DNA from 4 places in the Exiguobacterium sp. B2(2022) genome. Region 1 is predicted to be linked to each of the others. Evidence: predicted binding sites of a transcription regulator. Region 1 holds the regulator's gene; each other region holds the start of a gene.

Region 1 (7,635 bases):
TTGATGCGGCTCACGATAAAGACGAGGAGGGCAAGGATCCACATGAAGAGCGTCTCTTCATAGAAGTGAGCCCACACCGAGCCGGGCGCATAGAACGTGTGAACGGTCACGTCGACCGGCCAGACGACGATACGGATGAAGAGTGTGCTCATGAGCAGGCCACTGAAAAGACTGAGTAGAATCCCTGGCCACGTCTGAATGATGAAGCCAATCACGACCGGTAAAAAGTAAAAGAGAATAGACGGAACGATCGTCGGCTCCCCGCGGATGAGTTCAGATACGAACTCGGTTCCAGTCGGCACAATGTAGGCCAGTCCCGTGAGGAACGCTTGGATGAACTCGATTCGCATGGCACGTGTACGCATCATGTATGGAGTTCCTCCCATTCCGCATAAAGTGCGGTGATGGATTCTTTCGCTGCGTCCGATTCGGTCGACAACTCCTGGGCACGGGCGAAGTCGTTGAAGACGTCCGGCTCACAAAGCAACTGTTCGATTTCGTCGAGGCGATTTTCATGTTGCTCGATTGCCAGCTCAATCTCTTCGATGCGCTGTTTGATGCGGCGCTCTTCCCGTTGTTGTTCCTTATCGGCACGCTGTTTTTTCACGACGACCTGCTTTGTCTCTTCACGGGCGAGTCGCGCGAGTTCTTCTAGTTCTTCTTTCTTCTCGACGTAGTACGAATAGTCACCGAGATACTCGTCGATGCCGTTCGGCGTGATTTCTAACACACGCGTCGCGAGACGGTCGATGAAGTAGCGGTCGTGCGAGACGAAGAGAATCGTACCTGGATAGTCGAGAAGGGCGTTCTCTAAGATCATCTTCGAGTCGAGGTCCAAGTGGTTCGTCGGCTCGTCCAAAATGAGGAGGTTCGGTTGCTCGAGCTTCAGCTTGGCCAACGTGAGACGTGCGCGTTCGCCGCCTGATAATTCATGGACACGCTTCATGACGTCATCGCCGCTGAAGAGGAACTGTCCGAGAAGACTCCGCACTTCTTGCTCGCGCATGAGTGGCCAGTCGTTCCAAATCTCGTCGATGACACGGTTCGCGTCCGACAAGTTCTGCTGCTCCTGATCGTAGTAGCCGATCTCGACGCCGGTCCCGTAGCGGATATCACCGGTAAGGGCGGCTTGTTGTTTCGTCAACACTTTGAGAAGTGTCGACTTCCCGACCCCGTTCGGACCGACGAGAGCGACGGATTCCCCGCGCTGTAGCTGGAAACGGAGATTTTGGGCAATCGGTTCTTCATACCCGATGGCGAGGTCACTCGCGCTCAACACATCGTTTCCGCTCTGTCGTTTGATGGAGAACGAGAGGACAGCACTGCGTTCGTCACCGTCCGGAGCATCGAGACGGTCGACTTTCTCCAGACGCTTTCGCACGCTTTGCGCCCGTTTCGTCGTCGTCGCCCGGGCGATGTTTCGCTGAATGAAGTCCTGCATCTTGGCAATCTCTTCTTGTTGCGACTCAAACTGCTTCTTCTCTTGTTCGTAGAGAGCAGCCTTCTGTTCGAGATACTTCGTGTAGTTCCCGACGAAGCGACGGCTCCGATGACGTGACAGCTCATAGACGACCGAGACGACGCGGTCGAGGAAGTATCGGTCGTGGGAGACGATGAGGACGGCACCTTTATAGCCGCTCAAGTACTTCTCTAGCCAGGCGAGCGTCTCGATGTCCAAATGGTTCGTCGGCTCGTCCAAGATGAGCAGGTCGGGACTTTGAAGGAGCATCTTCGCTAAGGCGAGACGTGTCCGTTGTCCACCAGAGAGCGTATCGATCCGACGTTCGAAGTCGTCCGGATAGAAGCGCATCCCGTGAAGGACCGAGCGGATGGTCGCTTCATACTGGTAACCGCCGCGCTCTTTGAACGTGTGCTGCTCTTCATCGTAAGAGGAGAGGAGGCGTTCGTACGAAGCGGCGTCATTTAGGATTCGTTCGGAGCCCATGTCAGCTTCCATGCGACGGAGCGTCTTCTCTTGCTCGATCAAGTCCGTGAAGACGGTGAGCATCTCGTTCCAAATCGTCTCGTCGGATTCGAGCCCTGAGTCTTGGGCGAGATAGCCGATGGTGACGTCTTTTGGTTTCATGATGTCCCCGGAGTCATAGTTGTATTCACCGGCGATGACTTTCAAAAGCGTCGACTTCCCGGCCCCGTTTCGGCCGACGAGGGCGACGCGTTCGCCTTCTTGGATTTCGAGTTTGACGTTTTCTAAAATCGGCTCGACGCCGAAGGATTTGGATAAGTTATTGACTTGCAGTAGGATCAAGTGAAAAAACCCCTTTCTCTCTATTTAGTATACTGTATTTTTCAGCGATTTTAGGTATATTCGTTGAGTGGTCATGTGAATTCGTTTACAATCAAGGTGTATGAAATTCAGATTCGTTTGTAACGTGTCGTAAAAAGGAGGCTCTTTCCGTTGAGTCAAAACGAACCAAAGATTCCACAAGCGACAGCCAAACGGTTGCCACTATACTATCGATTTATTCAAAGCCTGCACGCGTCAGGTAAACAACGTGTCTCTTCAGCAGAACTGAGTGAGGCGGTCAAGGTCGATTCGGCTACGATTCGCCGTGATTTCTCGTACTTCGGTGCGCTCGGTAAAAAGGGATATGGCTATAACGTGCAGTATCTGTTAGACTTTTTCCGAAAGACACTGAATCAGGACGAGATTACGAATGTCGCCTTGGTCGGGGTCGGTCACCTTGGGACGGCATTCGTCAACTATAACTTCCTTAAAAACAATAACACACATATCGTCGTCGGGTTCGACGCAGACGAGACAAAAGTCGGCACGACGATGTCAGGCGTCCCAATTCATCACGTCGATGAGATGGAACAAATTATGAAGCAAAACAAGATTGACGTCGCCATTTTGACGGTACCTTCTGCCTATGCGCAGTCCGTCGCAGACGACTTGGTCCGTTTCGGTATCAAGGGCATCTTGAACTTCACACCGGCACGACTTACCGTACCGGACACGGTTCGCGTCCATCACATCGATTTGTCGATTGAGCTGCAGTCACTCATTTACTTTATGCAACACTATCCAACCGCTGAGGGGGTCCATCAATAATGGAATTACTAGCATCATCACTCGTCGTCGGGATTCCGGGTGGGGCGAGTCTATTCATCATCGCCATCATCGCGCTCATCATCTTCGGACCGAAGAAATTACCGGAGTTTGGTCGCGCGGCCGGACAAACGCTTCGTGAGTTCAAAAATGCAACGAACGGCATGATGAACGAGCACGACGAGAACGACAAGAAAGCTATCGAAAAGAAAGAGCAGTAAGCCATGAATCATCAACCTGATCAAGAGCGGGAACTCACCGATCACTTGACAGAGCTGCGGAGACGACTGATGCTATCTGCATTTGTCGTCTTTGCCTTCTTTTTGATGGCTTTGCCGAGTGTCAAATATGTACTCGCGTACTTGCAAGAAGATCTCGTCGAACGCGGGCTCGAACTGAACGCCTTTGGGGTCGCGGACCCGCTCATGATTTACTTGAACTTGGCGCTCATCATCGGCCTGATTGCGGCGAGCCCATTCCTACTGTATCAAGTGTGGGCGTTTGTCGCACCCGGTCTGCATCCGAATGAACGGAAAGGTACCCTTGCCTATATCCCGATCATCTTCGGATTATTCTTGATCGGCCTTGCGTTCGCCTACTACTGGTTATTCCCGCTCGTCCTCGATATCTCGACGGACCTCGGGCAAGACCTTGGACTCGAACAAATCATCGGGGCGAACAATTACTTCACGTTCTTGTTGCAACTGACGATTCCGTTCGGTCTATTGTTCCAATTGCCGGTCGTGACGATGTTCTTGACCCGGATTGGTGTCGTGACACCATACTTCTTATCGAAGATTCGTAAGTATGCGTACTTCGCGCTATTCGTAGTCGCGGCATTCATCACACCACCGGATTTGACGTCGCACCTTATGGTGTCACTGCCACTCTTCTTCCTATATGAAATCAGTTTATCGATTTCACGCGTCGCCTACAAAGGGGTGTTGCGCCGGGAGAAAGAAGCGATGGTGCAAGAACAGATGGATTTAATGAAACAGATGAATGAGAAATAAGCATCGTTCCGTAAATGGGACGATGCTTTTTATATGCATTACACTGTAGTTCAACTGGTGTTCAAACTTTAGACACTTTTACGTGAAATAGTGAGCATAGTCGTTGAACCTTACATTGTGAAATAGTACACTAAGGTCAAGAAGTTAATGTGATGTTTATCACAATATAAAAAGAAACGTACTGTCTAACATAAAAGGAGAGACGACTCATATGAAAATCGCAGTCATCGGATGTACACACGCAGGAACAGCAGCAGTCGACGACTCATATGAAAATCGCAGTCATCGGATGTACACACGCAGGAACAGCAGCAGTCAAAGGTTTACTCGCCAAGCACGACAATCTCGACATCACCGTTTACGAGCGGAACGACAATGTCAGCTTCCTCTCGTGTGGGATTGCGCTCCACGTCGGTGGGGTCGTCCAACGTGCAGAAGAATTATTCTACTCCTCTCCACGTGAGCTTGAAGAGCTCGGAGCGACCATGCGCATGAAACATGATGTCTTGTCGATTGACGCCGAAGCAAAGACGGTCCACGCCAAAAATCTCGAGACGGGGGAAGACGTGCACGACACGTATGACCGCTTGATCGTAACGACGGGTTCATGGCCGATTGTCCCAACACTCCCAGGAATCGAAATGAATGGAATCGAACTCTGTAAAAACTATGCGCATGCCCAACGGATCATCGAGCGCGCGACAGATGCGACGAAGATTGCCGTCATCGGGGCAGGTTATATCGGAGTCGAACTCGTCGAGGCGTTCGAAGCATACGGGAAACATGTTACATTCATCGATAGTGCCGACCGCATCTTGAACAAATACCTCGACAAGTCGTTCACAGATCTATTAGAAGCGGACATGACTAGTCGGGGAATCGACCTCGAACTCGGTCAGACGGTCGAAGCGTTCCGTGGTACAGAAGGAAACGTCACACATGTCGTGACAGACAAAGGCGAATTCGAGGCGGACCTTGTCATCTTGTGCGTCGGATTCCGTCCGAATACAGGACTCCTCGAAGGGCAGGTCGATATGCTCGGGAACGGTGCGATCATCGTCGACGAATACATGCGCACGAGCAACCTGGACATCTTTGCGGCAGGGGACAGCTGTGCAGTCTACTACAACCCGGCACGCACACATGCCTACATCCCACTTGCAACGAACGCTGTCCGTATGGGGACGCTCGTCGCGGAAAATATGATGCAACCACGTGTCCGCTATCAAGGGACGCAAGGAACGTCAGGACTTCGACTCTATGACTGGAACATCGCGTCGTCTGGTTTGACAGAAGAAGCGGCAGCCCAATTCGGACTTGACGTAGAAAGTGTCATCATTGAGGATGCATATCGTCCGGAGTTCATGCCGACCGCAGAGAAAGTCGAATTCAAACTCGTCTATGAAAAAGAGACACATCGCATTGTCGGTGGACAAGTGTTGTCAAAAGCGGATTTGACACAAGCGGTCAACACGCTCTCCCTCGCTATCCAAAACGAGATGACGGTCGAAGAACTCGCATACGTCGATTTCTTCTTCCAACCGCATTACAACAAACCTTGGCACTTCTTGAACAGCGGAGCGCTTGAAGCGATGAAAGATAAAGTGAATGCCTAACAAAAAACGCGGAAGCTAACAGCTTTCGCGTTTTCTTATAGATAGCGAGGTGCATCTTTCATGGAATTCGTTAAAATCATATAAAGAAGGAAACTCCCAGGGAGGATCAAAAAGATGAGTCGAACTCCGATTGAAGAAATACCAAAGTATTCAGCAATCCCACCGCATACTCCAGACAGAGAGCGGTCCGTCGCGGACTTACGAAGTGCACGTTGCATAGCAAAGCTCCTTTTGAGTTGATATGTAAATTTTACCATATGAATGTATGAAAAAGCGCACCAATGCAATTGGCGCGCTACTGATTATTTCAAAATGTCGACGAGTTCATCAAGCACTTGGTTGGCAGAAAGGACGCCACCCGATGTGTTCCAGATGTCATCACTGACTTCTGTTACTTCGCCTGCTTTGACGGCATCGAGGTCTTTCCATAACTGGTTCGACTGCCATTCTTCGGCTGTTTTTGATCCGTCTGCTCCACCATATGTGAAGTAGACAATATGATCGCCAGCCATCTCTGGGATGCGTTCCATCGTGATTTCTTCAGCGAACTCGGTACGATCTTGCGAAGCTGGGCGTTTTACTCCGACATCTCCTAAGATGACACCCGAGAAGCTATCCGTGAAGTAAATGCGTGACGCACCAGGAAGGAAGCGGACGACCGAAAGTTCTTTGTTCACAGCGTCTCCGAGTTCAGACTTTGTGTCTTCGACATGCTGATCGTAAGCTGCCAACACTTCGTTCCCTTCTTCTTCAAGGTTGAGTGCGTTCGCATAAAGGGCGAAGTTTTCTTGCCAATCGCCTTTCAGTGTTTCTGACATGACTGTTGGCGCGATGGCGTTCAATTTGTCGTAGATGTTCTCTTGACGAAGTTTTGTTCCGATGATGAGATCTGGCTTAAGTTTCGCGATTGCCTCTAAGTTGACTTCACTTTCTGTCCCGACTTCCGTGACATCTGTCATTTCAGACTCGATGTGTGGGTACCACGGGTCACCGTTCCAAGATTTGACGGCCCCGACCGGTTTGATGTCAAGGGCGAGAAGGGCCTCTGTCCCTTCGTTCGTCAAGACGACGACACGTTCCGGATTTTCAGGCACATCTGCCGTTCCCATTGCGTGTTCGATTGAGCGAGTTGCCGTCTCTGAACTTGTATCGCTCTCTGTATTCTCTGACCCGCCGCAAGCAGCGAGTACGATGGTTAAGCAAAGCGTCAGTAACGTGAGCATCCATTTTTTCATGATAATTCTCCTCTATGTAAGTGATTTTTCCTACCTGACTATAAATGATAATGATTCTCACTGTCAACCCCTTTTTATGGAACGCAATATTTGCTATGGTAGGAAAGGAAAGAAGTGAGGACATGAAAAAACCTTGGATCAAACTACTTCTCTTGATCATTTGCTTACCAATTTTAAGCTATATCAGCTTGCGGGTCGGTGTCATCGCCGTCAGTCATGAAGATGTGATGATGTTTCAAGCAGACGGTTCATCACAAGCGATGATTGCGTTGGCAGACAATCGAATCCCACGTACAGTCGTTGCGCTACTCGTCGGGAGCGTACTCGGTCTCGCCGGTCTCATCTTTCAACTTGTGACGCGTAACCCGCTCGCATCTCCCGATATTTTGGCTGTGAACGCAGGTGCGAGCCTGGCCATCGTGCTCGTGACCCTTTTTGGGTTTAGCAGTATCGCCTCATTCACGACAGCTTCGCTCATCGGAGCATTTATCGCCGGTGTGATTGTGTATCTGCTAAGTGCGAATGGTGGGAACGTCATGTATATGACACTTGCGGGTGCATCGCTCGCTGCTCTATTCAGCTCATTCACTCAGTCGATTATCGCTTATGAGGAAGGAGCGCTCGATGAGGTACTGTTCTGGTTGACCGGGTCGGTCGCTGGACGTTCGCTCAGTCTTGTCGAGGTCTTATTGCCATGGATG
Region 2 (7,635 bases), on a different contig from region 1:
ACCGGGATCGAGAATCCGACTCCCTCGACTTCTGCCGTCGCAATCTTCATCGAGTTGATTCCGACGAGTTGTCCTTCTTCGTTGATTAACGCACCACCCGAGTTACCTGGGTTGATGGCCGCATCCGTTTGAATGACCTCAGCGTTGAAGTCGGCCTGTCCGTTCTCATCCGTATCTACCGGGACGAGCCGTGACGTCGATGAGACGACACCGCGTGTCACGGAGTTCTCGAATTGTCCGAGCGGATTCCCGATGGCGATGACCGTTTGTCCCGGTTTTAACTCGCTCGATTTGCCGATTGAGATGACGGCAGGTACTTTGTCAGCGTCCACTTTCAAGACGGCCAAGTCATACGTTGCGTCACTTCCCATGAGCGTCGCTTCCGCTGTCGTTCCGTCATTAAACGTGACCGTCAGCTTGTCTGCCCCGTTGACAACGTGATGGTTCGTCGCGATAAATGCCGAGTCACCTTCTTTTTTGTAGATGACGCCCGATCCAACGCCAGCCTCGACGGCTTCACTCGAGAAGCCAGTTTGGGCGAAGTTGTTCACGGTGACGACTGCAGGTTGAGCGGTTGCGACGGCATTCGTGACTGAAGAGTCAGACACGTTTGATGACGTCTGGACCGGAGTCCCTTGCGAGGTCACGTTCGTATCACTCACATTCGTTGCGGGTTGATCGATAAACGGATAAGCGATTGCGCCCGTCAACAATGCCCCGATGACCCCACCGACAAGTCCTGGGAACATGCGGCTGACGAATGAAGGTTTTGACTGTGTTCGTACTTTTGTTTCTTCTCGGTTAGATGAACCGAGTTCTGTATCTAACCAATCTTCTTGCTGTTCTGATTCATGTAATTGATCGTGTTCATTTGATTGATCGTGACGATCCATAATGATTCATCTCCTCTGTGTTATCTTCTACCCTTACTATAACGAAGAGGAACACTCATTTATAAAATGATAAATGAATTACAAGATTCTTCACATTTTGCGTCATTTCATTCAGACAATCACATTTCTTAGCGTGCCCAGACCTTCAATCGTCACTTCGACGGTGTCTCCCGTTTGAAGATAGGTCGGTGGTGTCATCCCGTGCCCGACTCCGGCTGGCGTTCCTGTCGCGATGATGTCACCCGCTTCAAGCGTCATGCCTTTCGATAACGTACGGATGAGCTCGTCAATCGGGCGAATCATATCGGCCGTCGTTCCGTCTTGGCGCGTCTCCCCGTTGACATTCGTTTGGATTCGGAGAGGGAACTGAAGCTCGTCCGGCGTCACGATGAACGGTCCCATCGGACAGAACGTATCGAACGACTTACCACGAAAGAATTGGACATGTTCTTTTTGCACATCCCGTGCCGTCACATCGTTTAGAATCGTGTATCCGAAAATGTGTTCTTCGACCGATTCAATGTCTCGTCCCGACTTTCCAATGATGACGGCAAGTTCGCCTTCGTAGTCGAGTTTGTCCGTCAATTCCGGATGGCGCTCGATGACCGCTTCCGGTCCGACGACTGAAGTTGGTGCTTTCGTGAAGATGACGAGTTTCCCCGCTCCCGCTGTATCCATCTCTTTCACGTGTTCTTCGTAGTTCTTGCCGATACAAATCACATTTTTCAATGGACGGTACGGGGCGAGCAGTTTCACGTCCGTCACTCGGTATGACGGCGCCACGTCCAAATCGATATCCGGTTCGAACTCACGCGCAATCACTTCTAATAAGTTAGTCGTATGTACTTGATTGCTGACATCGTAGACGAAATCGCCCTCGATGATCCCTACTCGTTGCTCTTCTTGCATGTCAAAACTACACCATTTCATCAAAAATCCCCCTTTTTCATCATTATACAAAAAATCGAGACATCTCTGCCTCGATTACACTTTATTCAAAAAGATGATTCGTTGATTACGCGATCCCCGAAAGCGGAGTCCCATGTCTCGTAGCGACTGCTCAAAGCGACCATCAACGAGCACATCGGCGTAGTCTAAAACGGTTTGAACGGCTTCGTCCTGCATCGCTACCAACTGTTCCATCGTATAGCCCGTATACACCCATACATTTTTACCGAGCGACTTACATGCCTTGACGAGTTTTGCTAACTCTGCAGATTGAAGAAATGGTTCGCCACCTGAGATGGTCACGCCGTCCCAACCACTGAGCTCGATGCGACGGACGATCTCATCCACTTCGAATTCCTCACCGCCAGCTGGATTCCACGAGGAAGGATTGTGACACCCTTTACAGTGGTGAGGACAGCCCGCAGTAAAGATGACCGTTCGAATCCCCGGTCCATCGACGACGGATTCTTCAACGACGGATAGAATGCGCATCGTGTTTCACCCTCGCCCGTTCTTCTTCTCGCTTCGCCGTATTCCAACGGTCCATCGTCCCGACCAAATAGCCAGTGATACGACGGATCCGTTCGATTTTCTCATCTTCTCCACAAGTCGGACAAGCCGCGTCAATCAAGCCTTCAAGCCCGCAATTCCCGCAGCGGTCGACGGGATGATTGATGGAACCGTAGCCGATATCATGCTGGCGCATCAAGCGAACAATCGATTCTACCGCTTCCGCGTTATGGGCAAGGGAGCCATCGACCTCGACATAGGAGATGTGTCCCGCGTCACACAACGTGTGATATGGTGCTTCGATCCGGATTTTTTCACGGATGGACACGGTTTGATATACCGGTACGTGGAAAGAATTTGTGTAAAACGCACGATTCGTCACCCCGTCGATCATGCCGAACGCTTCCTGGTCTCGCGTCACAAATTTACCTGACAGTCCTTCTGCCGGTGTCGCAAGCAACGAAAAATTCAAGTCGTACGTTTCGCCTGCCGCACGCATGCGATCAGCTAAGTGCGTGACGATATCGAGACCGAGTCGTTCCGCCTCACGCGACTCGGCATGCGTACTTCCCGTCAACACCTTCAACGTTTCAGCGAGTCCGATGAATCCGAGGGAGAGCGTTCCTTGTTTCAGCACATTTCGGACCTCATCATGTATATGTAACTGCTCACTTCCACGCCAGACCCCTTGTGTGTAAAGGAAACGAAATTCTTCAGCGCGACGCGTACATTGATACTCGAAGCGCTCGACCAACTGTTCGATGCCGACATCGATATATCGGTTAAGAATACGGTAAAAGTCAGAGAGTGACTCCGAGATCAGTGCCATCTTCACCAAGTTGAGTGTGGAGAAGGATAAATTGCCACGTCCAACCGACGTCTCCTCTCCGTGTCGGTTTCCCATAACCCGAGTGCGACAACCCATATACGCTACTTCAGATTCATGTGTCCCATCATAGTAAGCGGCATTAAACGGGGCATCGATGAAGGAGAAGTTCGGGAATAGTCGTTTGCCTGTGACGCGACACGCTTCACGAAAAAGATCAACGTTCGGGTCGTCCTCGTTGAAGTTGATGCCTTCTTTTACTTTAAAGATTTGAATGGGAAAAATCGGGGTCTCCCCATTCCCTAATCCTCGTTCCGTGGCACGAAGTAGCTCACGAATGAGAATGCGTCCCCACTTTGAAGTATCTGTCCCGTAATTGATCGAGACGAACGGGACTTGACCGCCACCTCGTGAATGCATTGAGTTCGCATTATGAATGAACGCCTCACACGCCTGATATGTCGCCGAAATCGTCTCTTCTTCTGCGAGTTGTTCCAATTGTGTCTTGTCCCAGTCAACAGGGAGTGATTGGAGTTTGCTCAATTGACGCTCATAGGTCTTCTCGACGTACGGTGCCAAATCGACGTCAAACATCGGGAACGCTTGACCCCCATGCTGCATATTTTGATTCGCTTGAAGGATGATGGACGCGAGCGCCATGGCGGAGCGAATGTCCTTTGGCGACCGAATCGTCCCATGCCCGGTATGGAAACCGTCATTCAACATTTGACCGAGTGGAATTTGACAACATGTCGTCGAGCCTGTGATGTAATAGTCGGCGTCGTGCACATATAAAAAGTTATCAGTGACGGCTTGTTTTGACCGTTCCGACATCAAATATGTCTGCGACAATTCTTTCGACACTTCTGACGAGAGTCGTGCTAGTTTTCCAAGTGGGGACTTTCCGTCCACATTCGCATTTTCTTGTACCAAGTCTTGGTCTGGTAAGACGCAGACATCCTCATACAACTGCAGTAATTTCAAAACCCATCACCTCACTATATATGGACTAAAAACATTCATAAATGTTTTTTAAATCCTATATATAGATTATGACACGTATTTTTCTTGATGGTCACGAGTCGATATTGTGACAGTTTACGTGTGAGCATACGACAAAAAAGAGCCTCGTCTTCGGTAAGACAAGGCCCAACGTTATTTGTGACAAACGTCATTTATTTAGCAGCTTTGACGACTTTTAATTCGACTTCTTCCTCTAATTCTTGTGCCTCACGGAGACCTTTTGAGTTGAGCCATGTATAGATGGCTCCCATGAAGAGGGCGCCGCCGATAATGTTACCGAACGTCGCAGGAATCAAGTTGTGGATCGCACCTGCCATGCTGATTGTCTCAGGGTGTGGAACGACGAGCGTCAAGGCGAACAAGACGAAGTTGGCGATAACATGGTCGAATCCTGAAGCGAAGAAGACGGCAACAAGGAAAATCATCGAGAAAATTTGAGCGAATTCATTTTTCATTTGTTTCGGTAAGAAAATGGCGAGACAGACCATCCAGTTACAGAAGATGGCGCGGAAGAAAATTTCGACCGTCGTGTGATGCATTTTCCCCTCGACGACTGAGAACAGCCAGTTGTTCATCCCAAGTTCTTGAATGACACCAGTCGGTGCAAGTAGTAACGCGAATAAGATTCCCCCAAGTGCGTTCCCGACGAAACAGAGTAACCAAACGAGCATCGTGTCGCTGAGCGTCGTGTAACCGCGAAGTGTCGACGTTGTGAAATACATCGTATTCCCCGTGAACAACTCGGCTCCCCCATAGATGATCATGACGAGCGCGATCCCGAACGAGAAGCCCCCGATGAGTGTCGTGAACGGAGAGTCCGCTAAATACATACCGTTGACGACTTTCAGCGTGAAGATTGAAGCAAAGCCGATAAAGATCCCGGCTAACATTGCCCGTAAAAAGTATTCCATTGGACGATAATGAATCATTTGCGAGGAAGCCTGTGCTTTTTTCCGTAATGATTCGAGTGCATGGATTTCCATTGATGCCATGTCACAAACCCTTCTTTCTGAATAATTAAATAGGAAAGTATCAGTTCTAATATGTGAAATCATTAACAATATAAACTGTACAGTCTCTGTTGGCAATCACCTCTAGGAGGAATTGACAGAGTGTTCACATCGTAATCGTTTACATATGGCGGATTTGTGACAAAGAAAAATTCTCCCGATTTTCGGGAGATTAATAAGACAAAGTTTATGAAACCAATCGTTCAAATAAGGGATTAATCCTTTTTCATGAGTTCATCAAATGTTAATTTTAATCTTTCCTTTATATGAAGCGTTTCATGATTAACAATCAAAAGTTGTCCACTCTTTGAGTCCACTCCTACAAAATCTCCTAGCACATCTTCATAACCTACAACTGCAAAGCTTTGGTTTTTAAACTCTTCTATGTCTCCAAACTGACTTTCTAACTCGTCGTTCGGTAGAATACAAAGATATCTATTCAACCCTTCGACCTGATCCAACAGGATTGCCTTTTCTTTAACAGGTAATAGCGATTGTATCGATTTGTATGACATATTATACACCTCACTCAATTTTATGAATTGCATTATAATGTTCTTCTGTAATCACTGCATTTCGTGATAGTTCAATAAATATTTATTAACTGTCTCTTGGTCGACTATTGCGATTCAGACATTGTAAAATTTATCAGTGATATTCCTTTCCGATTCTAATTTTTGTGAAATGAATCTCTGCCGTAACAGGAGGCAATAAGAGATGGCATATAAATATCTCCTGCCCCTCTAATTCGTAACTATCAATGTTAATATCCTGCATGAAATATGGACGTTGTCCCCTCGTCAATTCTTTGATTGGCATTGTTCGATCATCTAGAGCGGCAGAAACCTCTACTTTAATACAACCTAAAAATTCAATCTCGTAGTGACGATAACTCTCTTCCTCATCTTCAATCTTTATTAAAATTTCATCTCCAAAATAACGGCAATCGAATCCTAAAACGCGCGCATCCCAGTAGTGTATTTTTTCGATTTCTCTTAATATTTCCTGAGCTTTCATTTTTTCACCTTCTGTATGGAATATGTGCTGCTTAACTACGTGGCTTCACAAGTTTTAAATGGTTTTAATAATTTTGATCGTATAAATAAAGATCATGATACAAAGCTATATGATCTTGCTAAATTTACTCTTATTCCAACTCTACAGACTGCATTTCTCACATTGATAAACCCGCTATTATGAGTTTACATACTTCTAACAAAGAGTCATCATGAGTAAACCCCCAAAGCTCATCATATATATCATTTTTTCTTAGCATCTATGTAACTCGACTATGCGTTAAAACATGCTCAAACTGAGGCCCTCATAATTCATTTTTCGTTTAAATAATCTATGTAAAATTTTTGAGGTAAATTCTTTGTTAATTCTTCAATAGATTCATATTTTTTTTCATTAGAAAACAAAATAAACCCAAGTCCATCTCCATCTATTTTAATAAAAGAAGTTGGTATACTCATATCAATTAAAGGTACAAATTGAGTTCTAGAGAACAGCCACTTACCATATTTTTTTAAAGTGAAATTCAATTTATCTTTAAAGATAATGTTATAAAACCCATTTTGAGCAGACATCCAGTACGTTTCGTTAATCAAAAACCTTAAATCTTTTTCGTTTTCTATTTTTGCATTGCAGTAATAAATAGAATTCTCATCCTCAGAGCAATAGTTCATAGAATATTTAATTTTCCTTGAATCCATTTTTTCAACCATCTCATTATCCTGACTTATATTTTTAGATAATATAAATGTTATGACTATTGGATATACATTTTGGTAAACCAAAAAATCAATTAAAGCTTTTTGGTTATCGTTAATAGTTAAATCATCATAACTAGTGATCTCATATACCTTTTTAATTTCACCTATAATGAAATAATTATCTAAGTTATCTTCAAGATGCTCTAATAGACGTTTCCTTTCAATAATTGTAAGCTCTTGCATAGCGATCACCTTTGATTTTTCAGTTTAAAGACCTTGTAATTTAAATCAGCTGTTTTTTCTATTAATTCTTATGATGGTCGGGGGACTCTAAAAGTTATATTGAAAAATTAGTGATTGTAAAATGGTTACTCTCTTATAGACTTGCTTTATATATTAGTAAGCAAATTAGATTACAAGAAAACAAAATGACAATGTGAAACATAATGTTCTTCGTTATACTCTTCTAAACACATTTTTAAACACTTTGCATCCTCACTTAATTTCGTTTCAAGCAAAGAATATCCTATGAAAGTGATTTGATCAGGAAAAGTTATATAATCCACATCAGTAATGACATCCCAAAAGGCATCCCGATTTTCGCCGTAATGATCAGGAAGATGAAGACTTTCTTTTAATAACTGATGTAGTTCCGAAGAAGAAGTAATGTTACTTAAATCGATATATAAATGCGACATATTTGGTCTCAA
Region 3 (7,635 bases), on a different contig from region 1:
AATTCGGACTCTTCGACGAGCAAAGGGAAGGGAATTACTTTCCGGTCTTTTTTCATCGGCGCGGTCCTCGCTTGTTCGCAGGGCGTTTGACGACAGGAGGCTTCTCCTCAATTCGTTTCTCGATCACATCGCCACGATAAATCTCGAGTTCTTTCAATTCGACACCGAGTTGACGCGCGAATGATTTCAAGTGTGGTAAATCGTCCGTCGTCACGAGAGAAAGAACGGTCCCTCCTGCGTTACCGCGAGCCGTGCGGCCTGAACGATGGATAAAGTCATCGATGGATTCTGGTAAGTCGAAATGGACGACGTGCGTCACATCTTCGATATCGAGACCACGCGCTGCGAGACCTGTCGTGATGAGGAGCGGGTATTCGCCTTTACGGAATTCACGGAGCGTCTCGACGCGTTCGCGCTTTCCTTTCAAGCTGTCGAGCATGCGGTAGTCCACTTTCAACTTTTCAAGCTCCCCACGAAGTGGTGGCAAGAACGAGCGGTTATTGATGAACGCAAGTGCTTTCACGCCATCGACGTGTGAAAGACGGCGTAACAGTTCTGGTTTGTAGCGACGCGTCGTCAACAAGTAACCGTACGTCACTTGATCGCTGACGGCACGCTCGATTTTGATATGTGCCGGTTCGTTCATGAACGGTGCCGACCATTCTTTGAGTGAATCAGTGAGTGTTGCCGAGACGAGTGCAAGTTGACGCTCATGCGCAGTATGCTTGATGATGCGCTAGCCGCCTCTGTCAAACCGCTATCGATGATTTGGTCGGCTTCATCGAGAATGACGGTATGTGTCTCATGGAGCTTCAGCTTTTTCTTGTCAATCAATTCGACGAGACGTCCTGGTGTCCCGACGATCAAATGAGGCTTTTTCTTAATCCGATCGATTTGACGTTTCAATTCGACACCGCCAATGAACGAGCCGATGCGAACATCGCCTTTTTCGGTGAAACGTTGTGCGACCTGTTGGATCTGCATGACAAGTTCACGAGTTGGAGCGACAATGACAACTTGGATTCGGTCGTTCGATGGATCAATCTTTTCAATCGCTGGGAGCAGGTAAGCGAGCGTTTTACCCGTTCCGGTCGGTGCCTCGATTGTCACGTCTTTTCCATCTAATAGTAGGGGAAACGCCTCTTTTTGGACCGGCATTGGCTCGTTAAAGCCCATCCGTTCCCACGTCTCGTTAATAAAAGGTTTTGTAAAATTCATAATAGGTCTCCTTATCTTTAGGCAAAAACAAAGGAAGCGAAAGCGCTCCCTCGTCAAATATAGCGAACATGCTCCTGACCATCTTCCATTGAAGAACGTAACGTCTGTGTATACGTTTGACCGTCTTCGATGAGTTGGATGTGGGCATCCGCGCCTTCTGCTGTCAATTCCACTTTCTCAATCGTGAATCCTTGATAAACGCGATACTGTAACTCGGACGTCATTTTCTCGAACGGTTTCAGTTCCGGATGTGTCGTGATGACATGGATTGGACGCGACAAAAGTCCGGCGAGTAATTGGTCGCGATAATCGATAAAATCTTCGTTCTCGATGTCATCGTCAAAGCGAATCCAAAACCCTCCATCTTCAAATTCTGTGATAAATCCATCACGCTTTTCACCGGCTTCGTCGACCTTCAACGAGATGCGATCGCCGACTTGAAAGGCGTGGCTTGGTGTTAATGGTTCGTACGTCATGAGTAGAACCCCTTCCTCTTATACAATGTTCTGCCTTCATTGTGTCTGATACGACACAAAAATTCAAGTTCTAACCGAGTGATGTGAGATTTATCACCCACAAAACTGTATAGTTCGTCACAGAACAATCAAATTAGTACAGACCATAGTTCGACCCTAATGAAATGGGATTCAGCTGTTTCAAACTATATAATTAATCGAATATAACAGTTTGTAAAACGCTTTCAAAAACGGCTATTTCATCACGTTCATAAGATTGTTACAAGTTTCACAAGACTGTAAAACATATTGTTCACGTTTTCACGTACACTCACAGTATAGATAACACGCAATTACTTTCGAGAATGAGGAGTGAATCAACATGGCAACCGAAATCAAATCCGCATGGTCAGGTTTTATCCCTGGTCAGTGGACGAATGAAGTCAATGTCAGTGAGTTTATCCGTTTGAACCGTCATGAATACACAGGGAACGATACGTTCTTAGCAGGTCCGACAGAAGCGACAAACGTTCTTTGGAATCGTGTGATGGAACTGACAAAAGAAGAGCGTGAACGCGGAGGCGTTTGGGACGTTGATCAACACACACCATCGACAATCGTATCGCATGGACCAGGTTACTTAAACAAAGAGTTAGAGAAAGTTGTTGGCGTTCAGACGGATGAGCCGTTCAAACGTTCGATTCACCCAAATGGCGGGATTCGCATGGTGGATGCCGCACTCGAATCATATGGTTTTGAACCAGATGAAGAAATCACAAAAATTTATTCAGAGATCCGTAAAACACATAACCAAGGTGTCTTCGATGCCTATACGCCTGAAATGCGGGCCGCTCGTAAATCAGGGATTATCACAGGTCTTCCGGATGCGTACGGTCGTGGACGCATCATCGGTGACTATCGACGCGTCGCGCTCTACGGAATTGACTTCTTGATGGCAGAGCGCAAAAAAGACTTGGCGAAACGAGGTGGATTCTTATCTGAATCAGACATCCGTGACCGGGAGGAACTATCGGAACAACTTCGTGCCCTCCAAGAACTCAAACAACTCGGAGCCGCTTATGGATTTGACCTCGGTCGCCCTGCGGAAAACACGCAAGAAGCGTATCAATGGGTGTACTTAGCATACCTTGCTGCGATCAAAGAACAAAACGGTGCCGCGATGTCACTCGGACGCGTCTCGACATTCCTCGATGTGTACGCTGAACGTGACCTTGAAGCTGGTCGTTTAACAGAATCAGACGTTCAGGAAATCGTCGATCACTTCATCATGAAGCTTCGAATCGTCAAATTCTTACGGACACCAGACTATAACGAATTGTTCTCAGGTGACCCGACTTGGGTAACGGAGTCAATCGGTGGGATGAGTGAAGATGGTCGCTCGAACGTCACGAAGAGCTCGTTCCGATTCTTACATTCACTCACAAACCTCGGTCCTGCTCCAGAACCAAACTTGACGGTCCTTTGGTCGACGAAACTTCCAGAAGGCTTCAAACAATACTGTGCGAAAATGTCGATTGAAACATCGGCGATTCAATATGAGAACGATGACTTGATGATGCCACAATTCGGTGATGATTACGGTATCGCATGTTGTGTGTCACCGATGAAAATCGGAAAACAAATGCAGTTCTTCGGTGCACGTGCCAACATGGCAAAAGCCCTTCTTTATAGCATGAACGGCGGACGTGATGAGAAGAGCGGCGCTCAAATTGCTCCAGCTTGGGAAATGAATACAGAAGATGTGCTCACGTACGATAAAGTATATGCCGACTTTGACCGTACACTCGATTGGTTGGCAGAGCTATACGTCAATACGCTCAACGTCATTCACTTCATGCATGATAAATATGCGTACGAACGCATCGAAATGGCGCTTCACGATCCAGAAATCTTACGGACGATGGCTTGTGGGATTGCGGGTCTCTCTGTAACGGCAGATAGTCTTTCAGCAATCAAATATGCAAGCGTCAAACCCGTTCGTAACGAAGAAGGAATCATCGTCGACTTCGAAACGGAAGGCGACTTCCCGAAATTCGGTAACAATGACGACCGTGTCGACGCGATTGCCGTGGAACTCGTCGAATCGTTCATGGAAAAAGTACGGAAACATAAAACATACCGTGACGCGCTTCATACGCAATCGGTCCTCACCATCACATCGAACGTCGTCTACGGTAAGAAAACAGGGAATACGCCAGACGGTCGCCGTGCTGGTGAACCATTCGCTCCAGGTGCCAACCCGATGCATGGACGGGATACGAAAGGTGCGGCTGCATCGCTCTCATCTGTTGCGAAACTTCCGTTTGAACACGCACAAGACGGGATCTCGTATACGTTCTCAATCGTACCGAAAGCACTCGGAAAAGAAGAAATCGCACGTGAACTCAACTTGGCGGCACTTCTCGATGGGTATATGAGTGGAGAGCACAAAGGACATCATTTGAATGTCAACGTCTTCAACCGCGAGACGCTTCTCGACGCAATGGAACATCCAGAAGAATATCCACAACTCACGATCCGCGTATCTGGATATGCGGTCAACTTCATCAAGTTGACGCGTGAGCAACAGATCGACGTCATCAACCGTACGTTCCACGGTTCGTTGTAAGTAAAGGCTTAGCGGCCTTCCACGGAGGGCCGCTCATTCGTTAGGAGGTCATTTCGATGACAATGGGATATGTACATTCGGTCGAATCATTCGGAACAGTTGACGGCCCAGGGATTCGCTTCATCGTCTTTTTACAAGGTTGTGCGTTACGTTGCCTCTATTGCCATAACGCGGACACGTGGGATTTCAAAAAGAATAACCACCGCTCGGCTGAAGACGTCATTCAAGAGGCGCTCAGTTACCGACCGTTCATGGAGGCATCGAACGGCGGCATCACCATCTCAGGTGGTGACCCACTCGCGCAACCTGAATTTTTAGAGGCACTGCTGCGTGAAGCGAAAAAGCATGGGCTCCATACGACACTCGATACGTCCGGTGCGCTCCGCCCTCCTAACTTGGATGTGATTTTAGATCACACCGATCTCGTCTTACTCGATATCAAGCATATCGACGACGACATGTGTAAAAAATTGACGGGACGTAGCAATGCCAACACGCTCGCGCTTGCCGAACACCTTTCCGAGCGCGGAACGAAAATGTGGATTCGCCACGTCCTCGTACCTGGATGGACGCTTGAAGAAGGGGCGCTTCGTCGTACCGCCGCGTTCATTCAAAAGTTAGACCATGTCGAGAAAGTCGAGATTCTGCCTTACCATGAGATGGGCGTCTACAAATGGGAGGCGCTCGGACTCGATTATCCGCTCAAAGGCACGAAACCCCCGACGTCTGATGAAGTCGAGTGGGCAGAAGGGATCTTGCAGGGAACTGTATAAAACAAGCGCAGACCGATGTGGTCTGCGCTTGTTTGACGTTATACTCGCTTTTTCTTCTTTTCTAAGACGCGGGCGTGCTCTGCCTGTTTCTTCTCCATATAGAGAAGTTCCCGTTCTAGTTTGACGTAGCTCGCATAGCGTTTCGCATCTAACGTACCGTTCGTTAGCGCCTCTTGGACGGCGCAACCCGGTTCTTTATGATGAGAGCAGTCGCGGAAGCGGCATGTCTCGGCAAGCGCTTCGATATCACGGAACGTCTCATCGAGATGCTCGCTTCCTTCCCATAGTCCGAATTCTCGCATCCCTGGTGTGTCGATGACGTATAAGTCGTCGATTCGGAACAGTTCGCGGTGTGTCGTCGTATGTTTCCCGCGCTCGTCCTGCGCCCGGACGGCTTGCGTGACGGCAAGTGTCTCGTGGGCTAGGGCGTTTGTCAGCGTAGATTTTCCGACTCCGGACGAACCGACGAAGGCAATCGTACTTTCACTCGGTAACGCGTGACGAAGTTCAGCCACACCTTCTCCCGTCACAGCACTGACAGGAAATACTTGAATTCCAGGTGCGTTTAGCTCAATGTCTTCGAGCAGTGTGTCGACCGATTCGACTTGGTCCGTTTTTGTCAGGACGATGATGGGGATTGCACCTGTGTCCCACGCAGCTAGCGTATAGCGCTCAAGGCGGCGGATGTTGAAATCGTGTCCGCATGCCATCGTGATCAAGACGTAGTCGACGTTCGCACAGATCAGTTGTTCACGCGTCTCGTTGCCGGCGGCCGCTCGTGATAGAACGGTCCGACGCTCAAGGAGATGGTGAATCGTACCTTGACCATGCTCGCGAACTTGAATCGTGACATAATCGCCGATGACCGGGTAATCCCGTTCGCTCGTCGCCTCATGTCGAAATTTTCCGGAAACCCCGCACATATAGGCGTTTTCTCCGATTGATACCGTGTAAAGATGTTGGAACTGTGCCGTGACACGTCCCGTTTCAGTTTGTTGATTCAAATAGAATCCTCCTTTTAATGTTGGAGGACGACAGCCCTCCGATTCGCTGACATTTGGTGACGTGCATGCATCATGTTGCTCATAAAACATCATCCTTTCATTGTTCGATAGCATCAGTGTACCACAGTTATTGGAAACGGTAACATCTCAGTCTAAAGACCGAGGCGAAACAAGCCTTCCGCTCGTCGACCTATACAAAATAACGTATTATGATAAGAGTGTACTTAACAAGGAGGGATGACAGATGAATCACCAAGTGAAAAAGGTGTTGTTCATCGTAGCCGCGATCGCTCTAGTGCTCGTGTTGATCGGTTCTTTACCGAATATGATTTTATTCGGATTAGGAGCGCTCTTGACGCTTTGGGCTGGAGTCCGTTTTCAGGCTGTGACACACATCGGTGCTAAAGTTGGTTTCGGGATCCTTGCCGTCATCGGGATTGGGACGATGCTCTCAAACATTTGGGCACTCGTCGGAATCATTGTCGCGTGGTTGTTGTTTAAAGGGTATATGATGTATACAGGTGAGAAGCGCGACCCGGAAGTCGAAATTTTAAATGCCGACGGAACGCGTGCTAGCCGTAGCAGCTTCCAACAGTTCGATCAAGTTTGGCAAAAATTTGTTAATCGTCGTTAAGATTTCATAAGGAGGATTCACCATGAAGACACCGTTTGATCAGTTTCGTGAACTAGCGAATGAATTGACGAAAGAGATTTCAAAAGAAGTGAAGAAGTATCAAGATAAAGAGATGCCACGTTCGAGTGGAGAAGCGGAATTGAACCGTCATATCCGTGGAGCGGAGAAGGAAGCGCTATCGGTTGAGCGTCTCGTCGAACGTCAACGCACACTACTTGCAGAGCTTGCTGAAAAGCGTGATGATGCCAAAAAGATGGCAGATAAACGATATGAACAGACAGAACTGGCGAAGCAGGCTGGTGAAGAGAAGTTGGCAGAACGTGCAGCTCTTGAGTCAAAACACTACGGAGAACAGTATCGTTATTTCGAAGGGTTGATTGATGAAGGAGAGCGTGAATTGGATGCGCTAGAGCGTCGTGCACTCGAGATGAAACTCAAGCTCGATGAAATGCAAAACAAACGATATGAATTTGCGATGCGTGAAAATTTAGATCTTCTAAAAGGGGCACTTGACCAAATCTTCGGTCAAAACACGTCGCAGTCTCATCCGTTTACCGAGGAAGAGAAGAAAGAACAACCTGTTGAAGAGAAGAAAGAACAACCTGTTGAAGAGAAGAAAGACACGCAAGCAGATGAAGATGATTTTGAAGCAAAACTAAAAGAACTGGAGCGTCGCTTTAAACAAGAGTGAGGTGACGGTTCGGCGATGACCTGAACAAGGTCATCGCTTTCTTTGCTTCATACATATGAACAGAAAGGGGGAATGGACATGGAACGTTGGAACACACGTCAAATCATTGGATTCATGATTATTTTATTTTCAGTTGGACTCTTTATCGACATCGTGACGGGTGGGAATAGCGTCTTATTCAGCATGATCCTCCCATTGCTTCTTCTTTATATTGGACGACGCTTCAGTCGT
Region 4 (7,635 bases), on a different contig from region 1:
AAGGAGGTACCGTATGAAACATAACTTTTTGAACATCGCGCGAACGACACTGCCAGAACGTCACGTCGAAGAGCGGGTGAGAGATTATGACGAATATGCTACGAGAATGGATGACGAATCGGTCCAGCAACAAGCCGCGCGTTGTATGGACTGCGGCACACCGTTCTGTCATGTCGGTGATTTGATTGGTCAGGAGACGATTGGATGCCCGATTCACAACTATATTCCCGAATGGAACAAACTTGTCACGAAAGCAGACTGGATGGGTGCGTACCATCGATTGATGGAGACGAACAACTTCCCGGAGTTCACGGGAAGGGTTTGTCCGGCACCGTGTGAAGGATCGTGTACACTCGGGATCAGTGAAGATCCGGTTGCCATTAAGTCTATCGAGCGAACAATCATCGACCGGGCATTTGAAGAAGGATGGGTGAAGCCGAGACCGGTTCATCGAAGAACCGGAATGACGGTCGCCATCATCGGAAGTGGCCCTGCTGGTCTAGCCGCCGCTGATCAATTAAATCAATTGGGTCATTCGGTCACCATCATCGAGAAGTCGGATGAAGCGGGAGGACTGCTCATGTATGGCATCCCGAACATGAAACTCGATAAAGATGTCGTCAGACGTCGCATTCGGTTACTCGAACAAGAGGGGATTGTCATCCGAACGAACGTCGAGGTTGGTACGGATGTAACGGTCGAATCACTTCGAAACGAATACGATGCGGTCATCTTGGCGACCGGAGCTCAAAAACAGCGCACGCTCGGGATTGACGGAGATGATGCCGCTGGCGTTGAAATGGCGATGGATTATTTGACGGCATCCATGCGTGAACGTAAAGGGGCCCCACTTGCCTCTGATTATGACGCCAAAGACAAAGATGTCATCGTCATCGGAGGAGGAGATACAGGAGCGGACTGCGTGGCGACGGCAATCCGTCAAGGTGCGAAATCAGTCGTTCAATTTGGGAAGCACCCGTCAAAAGGGTTGCTCCGTGCACCAGAGAAACCTTGGCCACTTCAACCTGACACGCTTACGACCGATTATGCGTATGCGGAATCACTCGCCGTCTATGAGAAAGACCCGAGAACATATTTGATTCGCTCCAACCAAATCGTCACGAAAGAAGGACGTGTCACAGGGATTGAAACGGAACGGATGACGAAAGTCGTCAACCCGGATGGTCAAGCGACTTTCTTCGTAGAGGAAGATTCGATGGAGACGTACCCGGCGGACCTCATCCTCGTCGCCATTGGATTTGAACGACCAGAGCACGAGTTGCGGAAAATCGGCGTCGAGAAGACGAAAGATTTCCATACGGCAACAGATAACGTCTTTGTCGCTGGGGATGCGAAGCGGGGGCAAAGCCTGATTGTATGGGCAATTCGAGAAGGACGAGAGGTGGCAGAAGTGGTCGATGCGTATCTCGATACTTGCAAGACCGTTTTAAAAACCTCATCATAAAAAGGAGCGACAACTGTCGCTCCTTATCTTTTGTTTAGGAGGAGTTTTATGTTCACCGAAATCCTCATGTATACGGGAATCTGGTTTATTCTCATCCTGATTTTATTAGGAACCATTTATTCACGACGGAAAAAATGATCAAAGCACCATCGCGGCAATCACCCCGAAGATGATGAGTGGAATGTTGTAGTGTAAGAACGTTGGCCAAACCGTTTCACGAAGGTGATCGTGTTGACCGTCAGCGTTCAATCCACTCGTAGGTCCGAGGGTCGAGTCACTCGCAGGACTCCCGGCGTCACCAAGAGCACCTGCAGTCCCGATGATGGCAATCGTCGCCTCGACAGAGAAGCCATACTGTACACAAAGCGGTACGAAGATGGCCGCAATGATTGGAACAGTTGAGAAGCTCGAGCCGATGCCAAGTGTAATGACGAGTCCGACAAGTAACATGACAAGAGCTGCGATCATTTTAGAATCACCCATCAAATCGCTCGCACCGTTGACGAGCGGATCGATGGCACCTGATTCACGAATAACGGCTGCGAATCCACTAGCGGCAATCATGACGAAACCGATGAATGCCATCATGCGCATCCCGCTCGTGAAGATGTCATCGGCCTCTGACCAAGGGATGAGGCGGAAAATCGAGAGTAAGATTAGTCCTGTCACCGCTGAAGCAATCATCGACTCCGTCTGCAATTGGACGATGAGGACGATAAGAACGACGACAAGTGTCATGATCATCTTGAAACCACTCATTTGACGAACTTCATAGTCAGACGGTCCGAGTGCAATCGTTTCGTACGTTCGTGGTTTCCGGTAGTGAATGAACGCGGCAATCAATCCAACGACCATCCCTAATGCCGGGATTCCCATAATCGAGATGATATTGACGTCTCCGACAGTTAAGCCGTTCGCTTCAACGTTTGCAATCAAAATCTCGTTCAAGTAAATGCCACCGAACCCGACTGGTAGCAACATATACGGTGTCACGAGACCGAACGTCAAGATGGTTGCGACGAGGCGGCGATCTAACTTCAACTCATTGAATAAGACAAGTAACGGCGGAATCACGATCGGGATAAAGGCGATGTGAATCGGGAGTACGTTTTGTGAGCTGATGGACAACAATAAGAGAAGCGACAATAAGAACGCTTTGACGTACATCACGCGCTTGCCTGACACGTCACGACCTGACATCGCAATTAACTTTTCAGCTAAGACGTCTGGTAGACCCGTCTTCGACAATCCGACGGCGAATGCTCCGAGAAGCGCATAGCTAAGGGCGATGCTCGCTCCGCCGCCAAGACCGTCGCTGAAAGCGGTCAACGTATCGTTAAATCCGAGCCCTCCAACAAGCCCTCCGACAAGCGCAGCTAATATTAAGGACAATACAATGTGCACACGACTAATGGCGAGTGCAAATAAAACGATGACTGCAAGTAATACTGCGTTCATATCCATCCAACACCTTTCACAATTTCTTTCTCTTGGTATCACTTTAATATGATAAAGACTTTTTGAAATTTAACATATGATGTGACCCTTGTCAAATCGATTATGAAAAAAAGCGATAACTCGTGAAAGTTATCGCTTACGTGTTACAGATCGACGTTGTGATACACTTGGCGAACATCTTCCAAGTCTTCGAGCACATCGATTAATTTTTCAAACTGCTCTTTCGAATCGTCATCGAGCGACACTTCGTTTTGTGGGAGCATCGTCAGCTCGGCGACGGCGAACTCTTCAACCCCGGCAGACTTGAATGCAGTCTGAACGGCATGGAACGCTTCTGGCTCGGCATAGACGATGACCGTCTCATCTTCTTCGATGACGTCACGAACGTCAAGGTCGTGTTCCATCATGAGTTCAAGGACATCGTCTGCCGACATTTGATTGACACCGATGACGGCTGTCGCATCAAACATGTAGGCGACCGAACCGCTGACACCCATGTTTCCTCCGTTTTTACCGAAAGCCGCACGTACTTCAGATGCTGTACGGTTCACGTTATTCGTCAACGTATCGACGATGACCATCGAACCGTTCGGTCCGAATCCTTCATAGCGAAGCTCATCGAAGTTTTCTTCGTCGCCACCTTTTGCTTTATCGATCGCGCGATCGATAATCGCACGGGGCACGTTATACGTCTTCGCACGCTCCACAACGAATTTTAATGACTGGTTCAACTCAGGATCAGGTTCCCCTTGGCGGGCGGCCACATAAATCTCGCGACCGAACTTCGCATAGACGCGACTCGTGTTCGCGTCTTTTGACGCCTTCTTCTCTTTAATGTTGTTCCATTTACGACCCATTACATGTCATCTCTCTTTCCATTTGTACGTAGATTCATTACAGATTATATAAGAAGTTGCGTGAATTGACGAGAAAAGTTTTACTCGTCGCCCTTATCCATCTTCTCAACAATCTCGGTGAGCGTCTTCAAACTGTCAATGAGGCGGTCGGTTTCATCCTCGTTTAAAAAGGCGAGACGCTCCTCAAAAAGCCTCCGGAACGAGTCTCTCCGTTCGAGTAAAATACGCTCACCTTTCTCTGTCAACTGGTTCCAAATGACACGGCGGTCCCGTTCATCCGGTACGCGTGTAATATAACCTTCATTTAACAGTTTCGTGATGAGCGGGGTAACATTGGGCGGCGCGATGGAGAGTGTTTCACTAATTCGTCCATTTGTGACAGCCCCCTCGTCCTCAATCAACATCAACAGATGGAAATGAGAGAAGTTCAAGTTCGGAATTTGTGGGAAATCAGATCGACGTAGCAGTTTACGACGAATTAAAGGGATCAGTTTGACGAACTGGTCCGCAGCATCTTGTTTCGGCATAGTAGATTCACTTCCTAGTTAGGTTCTATTTTCATTATACACGAGTTAGGTGCAGTTGAACCTAAAAACGGGTTGATGTGATGATTGATACATCATCATAGAAATAGAACCGACACAATTAATGTAAGCGTTTACATAAAATATTTATTCGTTTTCATGAAAACGTATTCGATTTTACTGAGGACACAGTTAAAAATCAAGGGCTATCAACAAATGACAAAAAAATATTGTGAAAGAGTTCACATTGTTGTCACCCACAAACTCTGAAAAACATTGTATTCTATGAATGTGAAGGAAAGCACAATCTCTTGAAAGCAGTCATCACATTGTGTCTTCCATCAAGTCAATATGTTCATTAAAAGCTCTCAATTATGAGGAGGAACCTAACATGGCAGTCAAAGAGAAAGCAAAAGTGGAAACGACGGCAGAACAAATGGTGGATACGCTCGTAGCGGGTGCACACGCCGCACTCGATACGTTGATGACGTTCGACCAAGAGAAAATCGATGAAATCGTACAAGCGATGGCGCTCGCTGGTCTTGAGCAACACGTCGCACTCGCGAAATTAGCACATACAGAAACTGGCCGCGGTGTCTTTGAAGACAAGATGATCAAAAACATCTTCGCGACAGAATATATTTACAACTCACTCCGTGGAGAAAAAACAGTTGGCGTTCTTGAAGACGACGTCCAAAACGGAATCACATACATCGCAGAACCAGTCGGTGTCGTAGCTGGGGTCACACCGGTCACAAACCCAACATCGACAACGATGTTCAAAGCGATCATCGCCATCAAGACACGTAACCCAATCATCTTCGCGTTCCATCCATCCGCTCAACAGTGTTCAAGTGAAGCGGCACGTGTTCTTCGTGACGCAGCGGTAGCGGCAGGTGCTCCTGAAAACTTGATTCAATGGGTTGAAGTCCCGTCACTCGATGCAACAAAAGCACTCATGAACCACCCAGGTGTGGCGATGGTTCTTGCGACTGGTGGGGCGGCAATGGTCAAATCAGCTTATTCGACTGGTAAACCAGCACTCGGTGTCGGACCTGGTAACGTACCGGCTTACATCGATAAGACTGCGAAAGTGAAACGTGCCATCTCAGACGTCATCCTCTCAAAAACGTTCGACAACGGTATGATTTGTGCGTCTGAACAAGCAATCATCGTCGACCAAGAAGTTTACGAAGAAGTGAAAGCAGAAATGACGGCACTCGGTTGCTACTTCTGCTCACCTGAAGAAAAAGCGAAACTCGAAACACTTGTCATTCGCACGGACACATGTGCGGTCAACCCAGAAATCGTCGGGAAGCCAGCAGCGTGGATCGCTGAAAAAGCAGGTCTCAACGTACCGGCTGATACAAAAATCTTGATTGCTGAACTCGAAACGGTCGGCGCAACTGAACTTCTTTCTCATGAGAAGTTGAGCCCGGTTCTCGGTGCTTATAAAGTACAGTCACGTGAAGAAGGATTTGCCATCGCTGAAAAAATGCTCGAAATCGGTGGTCTCGGTCACACAGCGGTCATCCACTCAACAGATGACGATGCGATCCTCGACTTCGGTCTTCGCATGAAAGCTTGCCGTATCATCGTCAACTCACCTTCAGCACACGGTGGAATCGGTGACCTTTATAACGAAATGACACCATCCCTCACGCTCGGCTGTGGGTCATACGGTAAAAACTCCGTCTCAGAAAACGTGACGGCGAAACATCTACTCAACGTGAAAAAGGTGGCGAGACGTCGCGTGAATATGCAATGGTTCAAAGTACCTGAAAAAATCTACTTCGAGAAAAACTCGGTGCAATACCTTCAATCGCTCACAACGAAAAAACGGGCGATGATCGTCACGGATGAAATGATGGTCAAACTCGGATTTGCTGACAAAGTCATCAAGAACTTGCCTGCAGGTGTTGAGTACCGTATCTTTGACCAAGTCGAACCAGACCCATCTGTCGAAACGGTCATGAACGGTGCCGAAGCGATGCGTCACTTCCAACCAGACATGATTATCGCGCTCGGTGGTGGATCACCGATGGATGCTGCGAAAGGAATGTGGCTCTTCTACGAACGTCCAGAAGAGAAGTTCTCAAACCTTCGTCAGAAATTCATGGATATTCGCAAACGGACGTACAAGTTCCCGACGCTCGGTAACAAATCAATGTTTATCGCCATCCCGACAACTTCTGGTACAGGTTCTGAAGTGACACCGTTCACCGTCATTACAGACAAAAAACGTAACGTGAAATATCCGATTGCTGACTATGCGATCACACCAGACGTTGCCATCGTCGACCCTGAGTTCGTCATGACCGTACCAGCATCGATTACGGCTGACACAGGAATGGACGTCATGACGCACGCGATCGAAGCATATGTTTCAGTCATGGCGAATGATTACACGGACGGCCTTTGCCTCCGCGCCATCAAGATGATTTTCGACTACCTACCAAAAGCGTATGAAAACGGTAGCGATGCGGAAGCACGTCAGAAAGTGCACAACGCTTCAACGATGGCGGGTATGGCGTTCGCGAACGCGTTCCTTGGAATCAACCACTCGATCGCTCACAAAATCGGTGGAGAGTTCCACGTACCACACGGTCGTACGAACGCAATCCTTATGCCACACGTCATCCGTTACAACGCGACACGCCCATCAAAACTTGCGGCGTTCCCGAAATATGAGTCATTCATCGCAGACGAGCGTTACGCAGAAATCGCACGTTACCTCGGCCTTCCGGCAAGTACGACAGCAGAAGGTGTCGAGTCACTCGTCCAAGCGATCATCGAGCTCGGTCAACGTTTGAACATCAAGCTCTCGTTCAAAGCACAAGGCATCAAGAAAGCAGAACTCGATGCGAAGATTGACAAAATGGCAGTCGACGCATTCGAAGACCAATGTACGACGGCAAACCCGAAAATGCCGCTCGTTGAAGAGTTGAAAGAAATCATGTACGCAGCATACGAAGGCGTATAAGAAATCAAATCAATCAAGGTGCCCGTTCGAGAGAGCGGGCACTTTTTTTGAGGAGATAAAAGGTTAGTTAAGAAACGGCACAGGCGACGACATATTTTTTTGGTCGTTCGTTTCGGGTATGATAGAAGTGGAGGCGATACGATGAAACAAGAGATGACGATTACGACAGCATATGGAACGATTGCAGGAACTTTTCTTTCGCATGAGGAGCCTCGGGCGACCATTGTCATGTTAAGTGGAAGCGGACCAAGTGACCGTGACGGGAATATGGGTGGCGTCGGCTTTAATACGTACGGAAAGTTAGCTGAGGCGCTATACGATCATGGCTATAACGTCTTTCGGTATGAC

Evidence for each region. Region 1 encodes Rex, which represses fermentation and respiration genes when NADH is low (regulators of the CRP and FNR family bind a similar motif). Its sites were predicted from a motif close to TTGTGAAATATTTCACAA; they were not measured.
Region 2: the regulator Rex is predicted to act here: its motif matches at 5,244-5,261, upstream of ON063_RS06510 (formate/nitrite transporter family protein).
Region 3: the regulator Rex is predicted to act here: its motif matches at 1,951-1,968, upstream of pflB (formate C-acetyltransferase).
Region 4: the regulator Rex is predicted to act here: its motif matches at 4,535-4,552, upstream of adhE (bifunctional acetaldehyde-CoA/alcohol dehydrogenase).

The regions. Positions count from the first base shown of each region.
Region 1 is NZ_JAPEHX010000058.1:10,844-18,478, reverse strand. Features, by position in the region: gene ON063_RS11755 (hypothetical protein) at 1-368, opposite strand, end outside; gene ON063_RS11750 (ABC-F family ATP-binding cassette domain-containing protein) at 365-2,266, opposite strand; gene ON063_RS11745 (redox-sensing transcriptional repressor Rex) at 2,417-3,073, shown strand; gene tatA (twin-arginine translocase TatA/TatE family subunit) at 3,073-3,291, shown strand; gene tatC (twin-arginine translocase subunit TatC) at 3,295-4,083, shown strand; gene ON063_RS11730 (FAD-dependent oxidoreductase) at 4,353-5,699, shown strand; gene ON063_RS11725 (PspC domain-containing protein) at 5,735-5,917, opposite strand; gene ON063_RS11720 (ABC transporter substrate-binding protein) at 6,002-6,934, opposite strand; gene ON063_RS11715 (FecCD family ABC transporter permease) at 7,057-7,635, shown strand, end outside.
Region 2 is NZ_JAPEHX010000024.1:9,677-17,311, reverse strand. Features, by position in the region: gene ON063_RS06530 (S1C family serine protease) at 1-893, opposite strand, end outside; gene ON063_RS06525 (fumarylacetoacetate hydrolase family protein) at 1,005-1,823, opposite strand; gene nrdG (anaerobic ribonucleoside-triphosphate reductase activating protein) at 1,878-2,333, opposite strand; gene ON063_RS06515 (anaerobic ribonucleoside triphosphate reductase) at 2,311-4,161, opposite strand; gene ON063_RS06510 (formate/nitrite transporter family protein) at 4,353-5,183, opposite strand; gene ON063_RS06505 (hypothetical protein) at 5,426-5,725, opposite strand; gene ON063_RS06500 (hypothetical protein) at 5,859-6,227, opposite strand; gene ON063_RS06495 (hypothetical protein) at 6,539-7,168, opposite strand; gene ON063_RS06490 (barstar family protein) at 7,339-7,623, opposite strand.
Region 3 is NZ_JAPEHX010000074.1:591-8,225, forward strand. Features, by position in the region: gene ON063_RS13015 (hypothetical protein) at 1-56, opposite strand, end outside; gene ON063_RS13020 (helicase-related protein) at 53-646, opposite strand; gene ON063_RS13025 (DEAD/DEAH box helicase family protein) at 643-1,218, opposite strand; gene ON063_RS13030 (hypothetical protein) at 1,272-1,694, opposite strand; gene pflB (formate C-acetyltransferase) at 2,056-4,302, shown strand; gene pflA (pyruvate formate-lyase-activating protein) at 4,359-5,075, shown strand; gene rsgA (ribosome small subunit-dependent GTPase A) at 5,114-6,079, opposite strand; gene ON063_RS13050 (lmo0954 family membrane protein) at 6,324-6,713, shown strand; gene ON063_RS13055 (PspA/IM30 family protein) at 6,736-7,404, shown strand; gene liaF (cell wall-active antibiotics response protein LiaF) at 7,483-7,635, shown strand, end outside.
Region 4 is NZ_JAPEHX010000034.1:11,376-19,010, reverse strand. Features, by position in the region: gene gltB (glutamate synthase large subunit) at 1-17, shown strand, start outside; gene ON063_RS08390 (glutamate synthase subunit beta) at 14-1,465, shown strand; gene ON063_RS08385 (Na+/H+ antiporter family protein) at 1,604-2,923, opposite strand; gene ON063_RS08380 (YebC/PmpR family DNA-binding transcriptional regulator) at 3,067-3,780, opposite strand; gene ON063_RS08375 (MarR family winged helix-turn-helix transcriptional regulator) at 3,861-4,307, opposite strand; gene adhE (bifunctional acetaldehyde-CoA/alcohol dehydrogenase) at 4,696-7,287, shown strand; gene ON063_RS08365 (alpha/beta hydrolase) at 7,429-7,635, shown strand, end outside.